DNA from 2 places in the Pandoraea fibrosis genome. Region 2 is predicted to be linked to the other one. Evidence: predicted binding sites of a transcription regulator. Region 2 holds the regulator's gene; the other holds the start of a gene.
What was found. The regulator LexA, encoded in region 2, represses DNA repair genes until DNA is damaged. The targets are predictions, from matches to a motif close to ACTGTATNNNNATACAGT.
Positions count from the first base shown of each region.

Region 1 (7,958 bases), 460 kb from region 2:
TTGGGCCAGTCTGTTTATCGCCACAGGGGGCGCGCTCGCACCACAGTTGGCTGCCGCACGCGACGCCCTTCCCATTGAACGTCTCTCCCTGCCTCCCGGCTTTTACGTCGAAGTCCTCTCGGATCAGGTTCCCGGAGCCCGGGGCATGGTGCTTGGCCCCAAGGGCACGTTGTTCGTGGGCAGCCGGGCACAGGGGGCTGTCTATGCCATCACGCTAGACCCATCCCGCGCCTATGCCGCGAAAGTCCGGACCGTAGCGTCAGGGCTGAACATGCCCGTCGGCGTGGCCATGCGCAGCGGCGCCCTCTATATCTCCGCAGTTTCACGCATCGTCAAGCTCGACGACATCGAGAACCGCCTCGACAACCCAGGCCAACCTTCCGTCGTCTACGACAAGCTGCCAGGCGAGAGCCATCACGGCTGGCGGTATATCGCGTTCGGCCCCGATCAACGTCTATATATAGGGGTCGGCGCCCCCTGCAATGTCTGCAAGCGCGACGAGAACCGCTACGCGATGATCGGCAGCATGAAACCAGACGGCACCGACTGGCGCGTCGTCGCGCGCGGTGTGCGCAATACCGTAGGGTTTGACTGGCAACCCGGCACCAATACCCTGTGGTTCACCGACAATGGCCGAGACTTGCTCGGTGACGATGTCCCCGACGATGAGCTCAACCGACTCACTCGCACCGGGGAGCACTTTGGATTTCCCTATTGCCATGCGGGCAACGTCGCCGACCCGGAGTTCGGCCGCGAGAAGCGCTGTTCCGCCTTCACGCCTCCGATGGCGAAGCTCGGTGCCCACGTTGCCGCCCTCGGCATGAAGTTCTATACCGGCAAGCAATTCCCCGAGGACTATCGCGGCAGCATCTTTATCGCAGAACATGGCTCCTGGAACCGAAGCCGCAAGGTGGGCTACCGGGTTGTCCGCGTCGTGCTCGATACGAAAGGCAACGTCGCGAAGCAAGAGGTATTCGCTCAAGGCTGGCTGGGGGACGACGAATCTGTCTGGGGCCGGCCCGTCGACCTCCTGACCTTGCCCGACGGCTCACTATTGATCAGTGACGATCACGCGGGTGCCATTTATCGCATCACTTACCGGAAACCGTGAGGTGCCCCGATGACCTACCTCGACACCGATTCGGAAATCCGTCCCGTAAGACCACGCAAGGAACTGTCCCACGCCTTGCCCGGTCAATCTTCCACGGTACTCACGGCGCGCCACGGACATCCCCTCCTCTGTCTGTCGCGACCTATCCGCCGTCCCTGCCCTCTTCGCCACTACGTCGACACAAGATCATGACCCAACGCCCACTCTCGTTCCTGCCGTCCTCCTTTGCGTCTTACATCGCCATCCTGCTGGTACCGGCTGCCATGCTCGCCGGCTGCGCAGCGCCATCAGGCGGTGGCGCCACGCCGCCATCGGATACGTCCGGAGCGAGTGCCGCCGCCACGACCCCGGCCGATATTCTCGGGACTTGGCAACTCGTGAAATGGGAGGGCACGAGCGAGGTTCCGAATTTGCCGGAAGGCCGGGTGATCAACCTGACCTTCAACGACAAGGGCGCATTCTCGGGCACAGGCGGCTGCAATCGCATCTTCGGTCAGTACACGATCGGCCCGGGCAACGGACAGGTTAGCCTGAAGGCACCGGCCGCCACGCGAATGGCGTGCCCCGACTCCATGGCGTTCGAAGATCGCTATCTGAAGACACTGCCTCTTGTCACCCGCTTCGAGCGCCGCGACACGCAATTGACCCTGAGCGCCTCGAACGGTGAAACGCTGACCTACGCCTCGCAAACGCTGCTCAATCGCCCGGTCGCAGGCACCGGCGCGGCCAACAAGACGGAAGACCGTATTCTCGACGTCGATTCGCAAATGGCGGATTGTGTAGGAGTCGCGCCACGCAAGTGTCTGCGTGTGCGCAATGCCGATGATTCCGGCAAAAACCAGTGGGAACTCTGGTATGCCCACATCGATGGATTCGAGTGGAAGCCCGGCGTAGAATACCGCGTGAAAATTCACGGCGAACCCGTCGCCAATCCGCCCGCCGACGCTTCGAGCATGCGCTGGACGCTCGTTGAAGTCATTCGCGAAACGCCTGCCCGATAACCATTCCCAATGAACGCAGTCGCTTATAAATCCAAAACCCTGACCGCCGGCCTGGCGATGCTGTTCGGCACGCTCGGTCTGCATCGCTTCTATCTGTATGGTTTGCGCGACCGCTTCGGCTGGGCTCACATCATCGGATCGGCATGCGGCGTGGCGGGCTGGGGGCTTCTGGTCACGAGCGAACTGCGTTCGCCTGCGGGATGGGGGCTTACGATTCTCGGTGCCATTTCGCTGTTTTCGGCGTTCCTCGCGGCCATCGTCTACGGACTTCGCCCGGACGAGCGCTGGGATGCCCAGTTCAACAGCCGTGCCGGGCAGAAGTCGAGCTCGGGCTGGATCGCCGTCATCATCGTCAGCGTGTCGCTGTTCATCGGCGCGATGTTGATGATGGTCGGCTTCGCCGTCGCGTTTCAGACCTATTTCGAAACGCACGACACGCCGAATCGGCTGTCGCAATAAGCCATTCCCGTGACAACGCCCCTCGCCCCCCGCCAACGACCGACGCTGGGTTTTATCGGTGCCGGGCGTGTCGCCCGTGCTCTGGCCACAGCTACCCGCCACGCCGGTTATGACGTGACAGCCGTCGCAAGCCGGCGGATCGACGCCGCGCAGCGCATCGCGTCCGAGCTGCCCGGATGCGAGGCCCTGTCGATCGGACGTCCGGAAGGCATGAATCGCATCTTCTCGCATGCCGATCTGGTTTTCCTGACAGTCCCCGACGACGCCATCGCCACGTGCGCCGCCCATCTCGTCCCGCATGCGGGTCAGGCGCTGGTGCATTGCAGCGGGGCATCTGAAGTCGCACTGCTTGCGCCGGCAATGCAGCAAGGCGCGCAGATCGGTGGCTTCCACCCGCTGTTTCTTTTTGCCGGGCTTGACGACGACGCGTCGCGAATGTCGGGCAGTGCCATCACGATCGAGGCCGACGCGCCACTGAACGAGACGTTGCACGACCTCGCCAACGCCATCGGCTGCCGCCCGCTGTCGATACCCGCCGGCGAACGAATGCGATATCACGCCGGCGCCAACTACGCCGCCAGTTTTCTGCTGTGTCTGCTCGACGAAGCCACCTTGCTGTGGAAAGCGATCGGGATGCCGGAAGACGACGCCCGCGAAGCCATGTGGCCGCTTGTCATGGGCACCCTCAGCGCCGCTCGCGATCGCGGACTCGCCGGCGCTCTGGCCGGCCCGGTGTCGCGCGGCGACGCCGGCATCGTGGCGCGGCACACGGACGCCCTCGCCGCCATGGGCGGCAATCACGCCACGCTCTACTCGCTCCTGACGCTGCGCGCCATTCACCTTGCTCGTCAGCGGCCGAACGCGGACGCCGCCGCACTCGACGCGATCGCGCACACTATCGCGCCCTATTTGCCCCCATTCGCCCCCGAAGGCGACGCATAACGATACCCAACGCCCCCAACAAGTCCATCCGGCCGATATCAGCCGCCAAGACCCGCCTGCCCCGCCCGCTCGTCCCATCGCCATCATTCTTCTCCCCGCCCCGAATACTGTATAAAAACACAGTATAATGACAAGCATTCCTCACGGATGCCCCGCATTCGTGCCCCGGACTGCCATCAAGGAGACGAGCCATGGCTTCGTCATTCGCGCCGCCCCCGTCGCGCAAGGGCCGGGGCGCTACCGCCAATCTCGAATCACGCTATTCCGAGTTCCGTCGCGAAAGCGACGAGACGCGTCATGAATCGGACGCCGCCCAAGAATGCGAAGTCAAATTCGTGACGCAAGTCGCACTGGAGACAGCACGGACGATCATCTCGCGCAACCAATCGGCCGATATCCCGTTCGATCGTTCGATCAACCCGTATCGGGGGTGCGAACACGGTTGCACCTATTGTTTTGCGCGCCCGACGCATGCCTATCTGGGGCTCTCGCCGGGGCTCGACTTCGAAACGCGCCTGTATGCAAAGCACAACGCAGCCGAACGACTCGACGCCGAACTGCGCAAGCGCGGCTATCAGCCCGCCCTGCTCGCGCTAGGCGCAAATACCGACCCCTATCAGCCCATCGAGCGCGAATACCGCATCACGCGAAGCGTGCTCGAAGTGCTTGAACGCTTCGGCCACCCCGTTGGCATCACAACGAAATCTGCATTGGTCACGCGAGATATCGACATCCTGTCACGCATGGCAGCGCGTGGTCTGGCGCGTGTTTTCATTTCCGTGGGAACGCTCGATGCCGACATCGCCCGCAAGATGGAGCCGCGCGCCAATACGCCGTCGCGACGGATTGATGCGATACGCAAACTGACTGAAGCAGGGATTCCGACGGGAGTGATCGTGGCGCCGATCGTTCCGGCGCTGACCGACTTCGACATTGAACGGGTATTAACGACGGCGGCAGAAGCCGGTGCAACATACGCGGCTTACGTGATGCTGCGACTGCCCCGCGAGGTCCACGACGTGTTCGTCGAGTGGTTGGAGGCCCATTACCCGATGCGCGCACGCCATGTCATGAGCCTGATCGAGCAGGTGCGCGACGGCAAGCACAACAGTTCCGAATTCGGCACACGCATGCGGGGCACCGGCCTGCACGCCGAGTTGATTCGCCAGCGCTTTCATCTGGCAGCCCGCAGGTTGGGGCTCAATCAGGCCAGACCTCCTCTGCGCAACGACCAGTTCAGCGTTCCTGCGCCGACGGCCGCGACCTCGGAAGACGGGCGACTCGGCACCTCCGGCAACGTCGACCCGCAAATGCCGCTCTTTTGAGCCCGCCCGTCACTCCTCGACGTGAATGGTCAGCGTCTCCTTGATCTCCTCCATCACCACGTAGCTCTTCGACTGCACGGCACCGGGCAGTTGCAGAAGAATGTCGCCGAGCAGCTTCCGGTACTCGGACATCTCCCGGATACGCGCCTTGATCAGATAGTCGAAATCGCCGGAGATCAGGTGGCACTCCATCACCTCGGGAATTCGCAGGACTTCCCGGCGGAACTGATCGAACATGTTGCCCGACTTGTGATCGAGCGTGATCTCGACGAACACGAGCAACGACGCCCCAAGCGCCGCCGGATTCACCCGTGCGAAGTAGCCCACGATCACGCCGTCGCGCTCCATGCGCTTCACGCGCTCGATACAGGGCGTGATCGACAGACCGACCTGTTCCGAGAGGTCTTTCATCGACATTCGGCCGTCCTGCTGAAGCAACGTGAGGATGCGCCGATCCAGCCGATCCAGCGTGCGGACCGATTGCTGCTGAACTCTCATGATTTATTCCTGAATTACGGCGATATACATTAACTAAACCTAGCAATCCGAGAATAGCATGCCAATTATTACTGGATAACTATGGTTTTACAGGAGTCAACGCAATGAAGGTCATCGTTCTCGGCAGCGGCGTCATTGGCGTCACCAGCGCCTACTACCTGGCCAAGGCCGGGCACGACGTCACGGTGCTCGACCGCCAGGCCGGTCCGGCACTCGAGACCAGCTTCGGTAACGCTGGCCAGATTTCACCGGGCTACGCCTCGCCGTGGGCGGCACCGGGCATTCCGACGAAGGCCATCAAGTGGTTGTTCCAGAAGCACGCCCCGCTTGCCATCCGTCCGGACGGCACGCTCACGCAGCTCAAGTGGCTCTATCAGATGCTGCGCAACTGCACGCCTGAGCGTTACGCCGTCAACAAGGAACGCATGGTGCGAATCGCCGAATACAGCCGCGATTGCTTCCGCACTTTGCGCGCCGAGACCGGCATTCCCTACGAAGGCCGCCAGGCCGGCACGCTGCAACTGTTCCGAACCGAGGAGCAACTGGCCAACGCTGCGCGCGATATCGCGGTGCTCGAAGAGGCCGGGGTACCGTTCGAACTGCTCGACAGCTCGGCCCTTGCCACAGCGGAACCGGCATTGGCGGCGGTATCGCACAAACTCACCGGTGGCCTGCGGTTGCCGAACGACGAGACGGGCGACTGCCAGTTGTTCACCACGCGTCTCGCGGCCATGGCCGAAGCCCTCGGGGTGAAATTCCGTTACGACATGCCGATCGACGGCCTGCAAGTCGTCGGCGACAAGATCGAGGGCGTGGTCTGCGCGGGCATGATGCAGCGCGCCGACGCCTACGTTGTGGCGCTCGGCTCGTATTCCACGCCATTCCTGCGCGGCATCGTCGACATCCCCGTCTACCCGCTCAAGGGCTACTCCATCACCGTGCCGATCGTGGACGCCTCGCGCGCCCCCGTGTCGACCATCCTCGACGAGACCTACAAGATTGCCGTCACCCGCTTCGATGACCGCATCCGCGTTGGCGGCATGGCCGAAGTAGTCGGTTACAACAAGACGCTCAATCCGGCACGTCGCGCCACGCTGGAAATGGTGGTGAACGACCTGTACCCGGGTGCGGGCAACACGGCCGAAGCCTCGTTCTGGACCGGCTTGCGCCCGATGACGCCGGACGGCACGCCGATCGTCGGCGCTACCGCCCTGCGCAATCTGTTTCTGAACACGGGGCACGGCACGCTGGGCTGGACGATGTCCTGCGGTTCCGGTCAATTGCTGGCCGATCTGATGTCAGGGCGCCGGCCGGCGATTCTGGCCGACGATCTGTCGGTCGCGCGCTACAGCGGCGCGTCCGAGGCTCAGGCCCAACCGGCCTTTGCCTGACCCCAAACGGCACCTTCGGGTGCCGTTTTTGTTTGGCGCGCACGCAACGTTTGCATGAGTCGTACCCGTTTCTTGCTGTCACATCACAACAAAGGAGACGCATCATGAAAATCGGTGTACCGAAGGAGATCAAGAACCACGAATATCGCGTAGGCATGACGCCCGCAGCCGTACGCGAAGTGGTGGCACGCGGGCACGAGGTGTGGATCGAGACACAGGCCGGCGAAGGCATCGGCATGGACGACACGGTCTACGCTGCCGCCGGTGCACGCATTGCCGCCAATGCCGTCGACGTGTTCGACCGCGCCGAGTTGATCGTCAAGGTCAAGGAGCCGCAGGCGGTAGAGCGCGCCCGGCTACGCCCCCATCACACGCTCTTCACCTACCTCCATCTCGCCCCCGACCCCGACCAGACCCGCGACCTGATCAAGAGTGGTGCAACGTGCATTGCGTATGAAACAGTGACGTCAGCGAATGGCGGCCTGCCGCTACTTGCACCAATGTCCGAGGTCGCCGGTCGCATGTCGATTCAGGCCGGGGCAACGGCGCTTGAAAAAACGCACGGTGGACTGGGGCTGCTGCTTTCCGGCGTGCCCGGCGTGGAAGCTGGCAAGGTGGTGATCCTGGGGGGTGGCGTCGTCGGCACCAACGCCGCAACGGTGGCCGTCGGCATCGGTGCGCAGGTCACCGTCATCGACAAATCGGTCGACGCGCTCCGGCGCATCAGTGCGCAGTTCGGTGGCCGCGTGCAGACGGTCTACTCCACGCAGCACGCCATCGAAACGCATCTGCGCGAAGCCGATCTCGTCATCGGTGGCGTACTCATTCCGGGCGCAGCGGCACCGAAGCTCGTCACCCGCGAGATGCTCGGTCTGATGCGCAGGGGGGCGGTGATTGTCGACGTCGCGATCGATCAGGGAGGCTGCTGCGAGACGTCTCACGCCACGACACATGCCGATCCGGTCTATGTCGTGGACGGCGTGGTGCACTACTGCGTGGCGAATATGCCGGGCGGCGTACCGAGGACGTCGACGTTTGCGCTCAACAACGTGACGTTGCCCTTCATTCTGCAACTGGCAGATCACGGCCCGGTGGCGGCCATGAGGGCAGACCCACACCTGCTGGCGGGGCTGAATGTCGCACACGGCCTGGTCACCAACCGAGGTGTCGCCGACGCACTGGGGCTGGTCTATCAAGACCCGCATGTCGTATTGGCGAACCTGCCGGCTGC
Region 1 is NZ_CP047385.1:4,328,519-4,336,476, forward strand. Features, by position in the region: gene PI93_RS19115 (PQQ-dependent sugar dehydrogenase) at 1-1,111, shown strand, start outside; gene PI93_RS19120 (META and DUF4377 domain-containing protein) at 1,300-2,112, shown strand; gene PI93_RS19125 (TM2 domain-containing protein) at 2,122-2,571, shown strand; gene PI93_RS19130 (Rossmann-like and DUF2520 domain-containing protein) at 2,581-3,513, shown strand; gene PI93_RS19135 (PA0069 family radical SAM protein) at 3,705-4,838, shown strand; gene PI93_RS19140 (Lrp/AsnC ligand binding domain-containing protein) at 4,848-5,336, opposite strand; gene PI93_RS19145 (D-amino acid dehydrogenase) at 5,441-6,727, shown strand; gene ald (alanine dehydrogenase) at 6,832-7,958, shown strand, end outside.
Region 1: the regulator LexA is predicted to act here: its motif matches at 3,620-3,637, upstream of PI93_RS19135 (PA0069 family radical SAM protein).

Region 2 (7,958 bases):
GTGCACGTCCGGATTGGGTGATCAACCAGACGTTCGATCTGATGGACAAGCTCGGCGCAACCGACGAGCAGCTCGACTTCCCGATCGTCTACGCGTCGGCCCTGAACGGGTTCGCGAGCCTCGACTCGGAAGTGCGCGGAGGCACGATGAAGCCGTTGTTCGACGCGATTCTCGAACACGTGCCGGTTCGCGAAGCCGACCCGGAAGCGCCGCTGCAATTGCAGATCAGCTCGCTCGACTATTCGACGTTCGTTGGTCGTATCGGTGTGGGCCGTATCACGCGTGGCCGTATCAAGCCGGGTCAGCAAGTCGTGATGCGCTTCGGCCCGGACGGCGAAGTGCTCAAGCGCAAGATCAATCAGGTGCTGACGTTCCGTGGCCTCGAGCGCGTGATGTCGCCGGAAGGCGCGGAAGCGGGCGACATCGTGCTGATCAACGGGATTGAAGACGTGGGTATCGGCGCAACGATTTGCGACGTCGACACGCCGGAAGCCCTGCCGCTGCTGACGGTGGATGAGCCGACGCTGACCATGAACTTCTGCGTGAACACGTCGCCGCTGGCGGGCCGTGAAGGCAAGTTCGTGACGAGCCGTCAGATCCGCGATCGTCTGCACAAGGAACTGAATCACAACGTGGCGCTGCGTGTGAAAGATACGGCTGAAGACTCCGTCTTCGAAGTGTCTGGCCGTGGCGAACTGCACCTGACGATTCTCATCGAGAACATGCGTCGCGAAGGCTATGAACTGGCCGTGTCGCGTCCGCGCGTGGTGCTCAAGGAAATCGACGGTGTGAAGCACGAGCCGTATGAAATGCTGACCATCGACCTGGAAGACGAACACCAGGGCGCGGTCATGGAAGAAATTGGCCGCCGCAAGGGCGAAATGCTGGACATGGTGTCGGACGGCCGTGGCCGTACCCGCCTCGAGTACCGCATTCCGGCTCGCGGCCTGATCGGCTTCCAGGGCGAGTTTCTGTCGATGACCCGTGGCACGGGCTTGATGAGCCACATTTTCGACGCCTACGCCCCGCTCAAGGATGGTACGTTGGGTGAGCGCCGCAACGGCGTGTTGATCTCGCAGGACGACGGCGCTGCCGTGGCCTACGCACTGTGGAAGCTGCAAGATCGCGGCCGCATGTTCGTGTCGCCGGGCGACGCGCTGTACGAAGGCATGATCATCGGTATCCACAGCCGTGACAACGACCTCGTGGTCAACCCGATCAAGGGCAAGCAGCTGACGAACGTGCGTGCGTCGGGTACCGACGAAGCCGTGCGTCTGGTGCCGCCGATCGCGATGAGCCTCGAATACGCCGTCGAATTCATCGACGACGACGAACTCGTCGAAGTCACGCCGCAGACGATTCGCCTGCGCAAGCGCTACCTCGTGGAACACGAGCGCAAGCGCGCATCGCGTGAGCAGAAGTAAAACCGGCGATGGTGTCGCGGCGTAGCGGATAACGATCCGCTGCGTCGACGCTAATCTGTTGGAAAGAAAGCCGGTGCCTCTCGCACCGGCTTTTTTTGTTTCCGTTGTGGTTTCTGAGATGCGGTGCATGCGTGCCCGCATGCTGTCGATAGCCCCCGAGAGGACGACGTCGCACGCGCGTCCGTTCCGTTGACATTTCTGAAGCACTCGCCAGACATGACCGAATTTGTTCGAACCGAAATCCGCGGCCGTATCGGCTTTATCACCCTGACTCGCCCGAAGGCGCTCAATGCGCTCTCGCATGACATGATTCGTGCGATGGCATCAGCACTGGGCGATTGGCGTGACGATCCCAAGGTGCTGGGCGTTGTGTTGCAAGGCGAAGGCGAGAAGGGGTTGTGTGCGGGTGGCGACATTCGTTATTTCCATGAGGCCGTGAGCGCGGGGCGCACCGACATCATGGATTTCTTCACTGACGAATACACACTGAATTACACGATTGCCACGTATCCGAAGCCCTATATCGCGCTGATGGATGGCGTGGTCATGGGCGGCGGCATGGGTATCTCGCAAGGCGCCGCATTGCGTATCGTCACCGAAGCGACGCGAATGGCAATGCCGGAGACGGCGATCGGCTTGTTCCCCGACGTTGGCGGTGGGTTCTTCCTCGCGAATCTCGCGGGACATCTCGGCGAGTATCTCGGCACGACCGGCATTGTGTTCGGCGCGATCGATGCATGCGAGATCGGCCTCGCCGACGTTGTCGTGCCGCGTGCCTCACTGCCCGCGCTGTGCGAGTTGCTGGCAAATGGCGAATGGCAGGACAGCGAGGCGGTGCTCAACGCTGCGCGCACGTTCGCCCGAGACTGTCTTGCTCCCGCCGGTCTGGCGCCAGGCAAGCTCGCACCGTTGCGCGATGTGATCGACAGTCACTTCGGCCTGTCGGACATGCCGGCCATCCTGAAGTCGCTCAAGCACGAAGCGCGTTGCGAATACTCAGGATGGGCACAGGAGACGGAACACTTGCTGCGCAGCAAACGCTCGCCGTTGATGGTGTGTGTCACGCTGGAGCAGGTGCGTCGTGCACGCAAACTCTCGTTGGCCGATGATCTGCGTGAAGAGTGGCTGATGATGCGCAGCGTCTTCAACCTCGATGGCCGTACCGGCGCGGAGAGCGTCGAGGGCATTCGTGCGTTGGTTGTCGACAAAGACCATGCGCCGCGTTGGCAGCATGCCGATATCGAGTCGGTGAAACCCGCCGACGTCACGCGATTCTTCGAGGGCGATCGCTCGGGCGCGGACAACCCGCTGCGTCAACTCGGTCAGTAAGTCCTGCTGCGGCGTGTGGCGGCGGGTCTATCCGAAGCCTATACCGCTGCCAGGCAGAATTGCTCGCCGACGGCCTGATCGAGCTTGCGGCAGATGTCGGCAATGCTGCCGACCATCACGATATGCGACACGTCGCGATACACGCGCACGTCATGACGCTCGTGAGCCGTATCCGTCTCGTGTGCATCGCGACGCTGAAGTTCGCGCACGTTGCGCGATGCCTTGATCGCTTTCCCCGAGGGGCATACGCGACGCGTTGCCGACGCCACGGCAGCCGTGAGCGCGCGGGGCAGCGCGGTGGTACGCGAGCGTGCCGGCACCGTATAGGAGCGAGCGACAACGGGTGCTGAAGCGAACGGGCCAGACAGCGCCGAGAGTCCATATACGGCCGACATCCGGGCCTGTGACGACACGCGCACATGCGGTTGACTAAAAGACGTACGCAGCAAACCAAAGAGTCGAGCCATGATGCGATCCTTGTTCCAATGTGGGTCTGAGGGGCGCGTCCTGCCGCGTATTTCGCGAATCGCGGGCGCAGCAGGGCACGGGCGCCGGACCCAGCCCGGCGCAGTCGGAAATACAAATCTTCAGGGAGTGAGGCGCTGCGCGATGGCGCGCAGTCCCCGGATTCGCGCTTAGAGGTCGTTGTTGCGGATCAGGCCGACCGCAATCCCTTCCAGCGCGAAGTCGCCGCTACCTTCGTCGACGTTGATGTTCTCGAAGTCGGGATTCTCGGCGATCAATTCGACGCCACCCGGCACGCGATGAAAACGTTTGACGGTGACATCGTCGCCAAGACGTGCCACGACGATCTGACCTTCGCGAGCGTCGGCGGCCTTTTGCACGGCCAGCAGATCGCCATCGAGAATGCCTGCGTCGCGCATCGACATCCCGCGCACCTTCAACAGGTAGTCGGGCTGACGCGCGAACATGTTCGGGTCGCACTGGAAGTTGCGCTCAATGTGTTCCTGCGCGAGGATCGGGCTGCCGGCAGCCACGCGCCCGACGAGCGGCAGCGACAACTGCATCAGGCCCATGTGCGGCAAGGTGTACTGGTGCACACCGCCGGCTTCATCCAGACGCTTGAGGCGAATGCCACGCGACTGACCCGCTGCCAGTTCGATCACCCCTTTGCGCGCCAGCGCCCGCAGGTGCTCCTCCGCGGCATTGGCGGAAGAGAAGCCGAGTTCGGCTGCGATTTCAGCGCGCGTTGGCGGAAAGCCGGTGCGCTCAATCGCTTGTCGGACCAGTTCGTAGACCTGCTGTTGACGTGCGGTAAGTTTGATCATGGCATCACTGTATGGAAGCACAGGTGGCTGTATTTTTGTACAGTGTTTGCAAAAAGGCAAGGGAAAACTTCAAGTAGTGCGTGAAGTTCTTGCCGTTCGGCATCAGTCTGATGCTGCAATGTCCAGCCATGAAGGCTTCTGGCGCACCGGACCTGCCGTCAAACGCAGGACACGGCAAGCGCGCGGACGGTCTTTCTCGCATTAATTGACAAGGGGACGAGGGCGCTGACGGCCGTCGGAGAGGGCGCCGAGCCCATTTGAGCCGCCAAAATCGACGGCTCAGCACGATTTCTCTAATCCTTATTCCGGCATAAACAAAAGAAAAAATATTATTTTTAATTATTTAGCCGCCCTCATAGACTGGCCTCCTACACACGAGAAGCAAACAAGGAGTGCAAGTCATGAGCAAAGCAGCACGGGGATGGAAAGCTAAAAAGCTGGTGGTCGCTCTGGGCGGCCTGGCACTGGCCGCCGGCATGACGATTCAGGCGCAGGCGGCAAGCCTGTCGTTGCTCAACGTGTCGTATGACCCGACGCGTGAGCTGTACGCGGACTACAACAAGGCTTTCGAAGCCCATTACAAGCAGACCAGCGGCGACACGGTGACGGTGAAGGCCTCGCACGGCGGCTCGGGCAAGCAAGCCCGTACCGTGCTCGATGGCGCGCCCGCCGACGTTGTCACGCTCGGTATCTCAGCCGATATCGACGAACTGGCACAGGCCGGTCTCGTGAACAAGGACTGGCAGAAGCGTCTGCCGGACAACGCCACGCCGTACACCTCCACGATCGTGCTGCTGGTGCGCAAGGGCAACCCGAAGGGCATCAAGGACTGGGGCGACCTCGTCAAGCCCGGCATCAGTGTGGTGACGCCGAACCCGAAGACGTCGGCCGGTGCCCGCTGGAACTATCTCGCCGCATGGCTCTACGCGCTCAAGCAACCGGGCGGCAACGAGCAAAAGGCGCAGGACTTCGTCAAGGCGCTCTACAAGAATGTCGGCGTGCTCGACTCGGGCGCCCGCGGCGCGACCACGACCTTCGTGGAACGCGGCATCGGCGACGTGCTGATCGCCTGGGAAAACGAAGCGCTGTTGTCGGTCAAGGATCTCGGTCCGGACAAGTTCGACATTGTGGTGCCGTCGTCGTCGATTCTGACGGAGCCGCCGGTGGCCGTGGTCGACAAGAACGTCGACAAGCACGGAACCCGCAAGGCTGCCGAGGCCTACCTGCAATGGCTGTATTCGCCGCAAGGTCAGGAAATCGCTGCGAAGCACTTCTATCGTCCGCGCTCGCCGGAAATCGCGAAGAAGTATGAGTCGCAATATCCGAAGCTCAAGCTCTACACCGTCGACGCCGATCTTGGCGGCTGGACGAAGACGCAGGCCAAGCACTTTGCCGACGGCGGCATCTTCGACCAGATCTACACCAAGAAATAACGTCAAGACGACAGGGACCTCCGCATGAGTACCGCACTGTTTCCCCTCTGGCGCAAGCCGAGTGCCTTGCCGGGCTTTGGCCTGACGATGGGCTACACCGTCGCCTACCTGAGTCTCGTGGTGCTGGTGCCGTTGCTGATGGTCTTCATCAAGGCAAGCTCGCTCGACTGGGCGAGCTTCGTCGCCGCAGTGGGTTCGCCGCGCGTGTTGGCGTCGTATCGCCTCACGTTCGGCATCTCGCTGGCGGCCGCCATCCTCAACGCCATCTTCGGTTTCATTCTGGCGTGGGTGCTGGTGCGCTACACGTTCCCGGGCAAGCGTTTCGTCGACGCGCTGATCGACCTGCCGTTCGCGTTGCCCACGTCGGTGGCCGGCATCGTGCTCGCGGCGATCTATGCGCCGAACGGCTGGATCGGTCGCTGGTTCGAGCCGCTCGGCATCAAGATCGCCTTCACGCCGCTGGGCATTTTCGTGGCGCTCACGTTCATCGGATTGCCGTTCGTGGTGCGCACGCTTCAGCCGGTACTCGAAGAGTTCGAGCGCGAGCAGGAAGAGGCCGCCGCGTGCCTGGGTGCGACACGCTGGCAGACGCTGCGTCACGTGATTCTTCCGGCCGTGCTGCCTGCGCTGCTGACCGGTTTCGCGCTGGCCTTTGCGCGTGCCGTGGGCGAATACGGTTCGGTCATCTTCATCGCCGGCAACATTCCGATGGTCTCGGAGATCACCTCGTTGCTGATCGTGACCAAGCTCGAACAGTTCGACTACGCAGGCGCGGCGGCACTGGCCGTGGTGATGCTGGTGATCTCGTTCGTGTTGCTGCTGTTGATCAATACCCTGCAATGGTGGCTGCAACGCCGTCATTCGGGCCGGCGCGCCAGTGGCGTGTGATGTCGGAAAACGAAAGAGAACGTTTCGATCATGTCAGATTCACTCGCACTGTCGCGCAACCTGCCGCAAGCCACCAAGGCTCGTAACGCCGATCCGACCGACGAGCCCGCGCTCGTCAAGGCCGTGCTCATTGGCGTGGCGCTGCTGTTCTTCGCATTGTTTCTGGTGTTGCCGCTCGCGTCGGTCTTCGTCACCGCGTTGGGCAAGGGCTTCGCCGCTTACTGGGATGGCCTGACGAACGACGACGCCCTCTCCGCCGTTCGCCTCACGCTGCTGATCGCGCTCATTGCCGTGCCGCTGAATCTGGTGTTCGGTGTGGCGGCGTCGTGGGCGATCGCGCGCTTTGATTTCAAGGGCAAGAGCGTGTTGACCACGCTCATCGATTTGCCGTTCTCGGTCTCGCCGGTGATCGCGGGGATGACGTTCCTGCTGATCTTCGGCCGTCAGGGACCGATCTGGGACTTTCTCGACGCGCACAACCTGAAGGTCGTGTTCGCGCTGCCGGGGCTGGTGCTCGCGACGGTGTTCGTCACGTTCCCGTTCGTCGCGCGTGAATTGATTCCGCTCATGCAGGCGCAGGGGAGTGAGGAAGAAGAGGCCGCGCGCGTGTTGGGCGCCAGCGGCTGGCAAGTGTTCACGCGCGTGACACTGCCGAAAATCAAATGGGGCCTGCTGTACGGCGTGATTCTTTGTAACGCCCGCGCAATGGGCGAGTTCGGTGCCGTGTCGGTCGTCTCCGGCCACATTCGCGGTGAGACGAACACGTTACCGCTGCATGTGGAAATTGAATACAACGACTACCACACGGTGGGCGCGTTCGCGGCGGCATCGATTCTCGCGCTGCTGGCACTCGCCACGCTGGCCCTGAAGCTCTGGGCCGAACGCAAGCTGGCGCAGGACAAGGCCGCGCGTCGTGAAGACGCCGTGGTGGCCTGAGCGGACATCGCATCGAGGAGCAAGACAATGAGTATTCAGGTACAGCAGGTTTCGAAGCGTTTCGGCGATTTTGCGGCGCTCGACGACGTCAGTCTCGAATTTCCCACGGGCGAACTCGTCGCGCTGCTCGGGCCGTCCGGCTGCGGCAAGACCACGCTTCTGCGCATCGTCGCGGGCCTTGAGTTTGCCGACGCCGGTCGCGTCGTGCTCAATGGCGAGGACGTGGCGTCGGTCGGCACACGCGAGCGTCAGGTCGGTTTCGTGTTCCAGCATTACGCGCTGTTCCGTCACATGACGGTGTTCGAGAACGTGGCGTTCGGCCTGCGCGTGAAGTCGCGCCGCGACCGTCTGTCGGACGCGCAGATTCGCAACAAGGTGCATGAATTGCTCGGCCTCGTGCAACTCGACTGGCTGGCCGATCACTACCCGGCGGAACTGTCGGGCGGGCAGCGTCAGCGCATTGCACTGGCGCGTGCGCTGGCCGTCGAGCCGAAGGTGCTGTTGCTCGACGAACCGTTCGGCGCGCTCGACGCCAAGGTGCGAAAGGAGCTGCGTAGCTGGCTGCGCCGTCTGCACGATGAACTGCACATCACGACGATCTTCGTGACGCACGATCAGGAAGAGGCGCTCGAAGTGGCCGACCGTATCGTGCTGATGAA
Region 2 is NZ_CP047385.1:3,872,974-3,880,931, reverse strand. Features, by position in the region: gene typA (translational GTPase TypA) at 1-1,424, shown strand, start outside; gene PI93_RS17005 (enoyl-CoA hydratase/isomerase family protein) at 1,641-2,753, shown strand; gene PI93_RS17000 (hypothetical protein) at 2,792-3,220, opposite strand; gene lexA (transcriptional repressor LexA) at 3,389-4,042, opposite strand; gene PI93_RS16990 (sulfate ABC transporter substrate-binding protein) at 4,444-5,475, shown strand; gene cysT (sulfate ABC transporter permease subunit CysT) at 5,500-6,363, shown strand; gene cysW (sulfate ABC transporter permease subunit CysW) at 6,394-7,299, shown strand; partial or broken gene PI93_RS16975 (sulfate/molybdate ABC transporter ATP-binding protein) at 7,327-7,958, shown strand, end outside.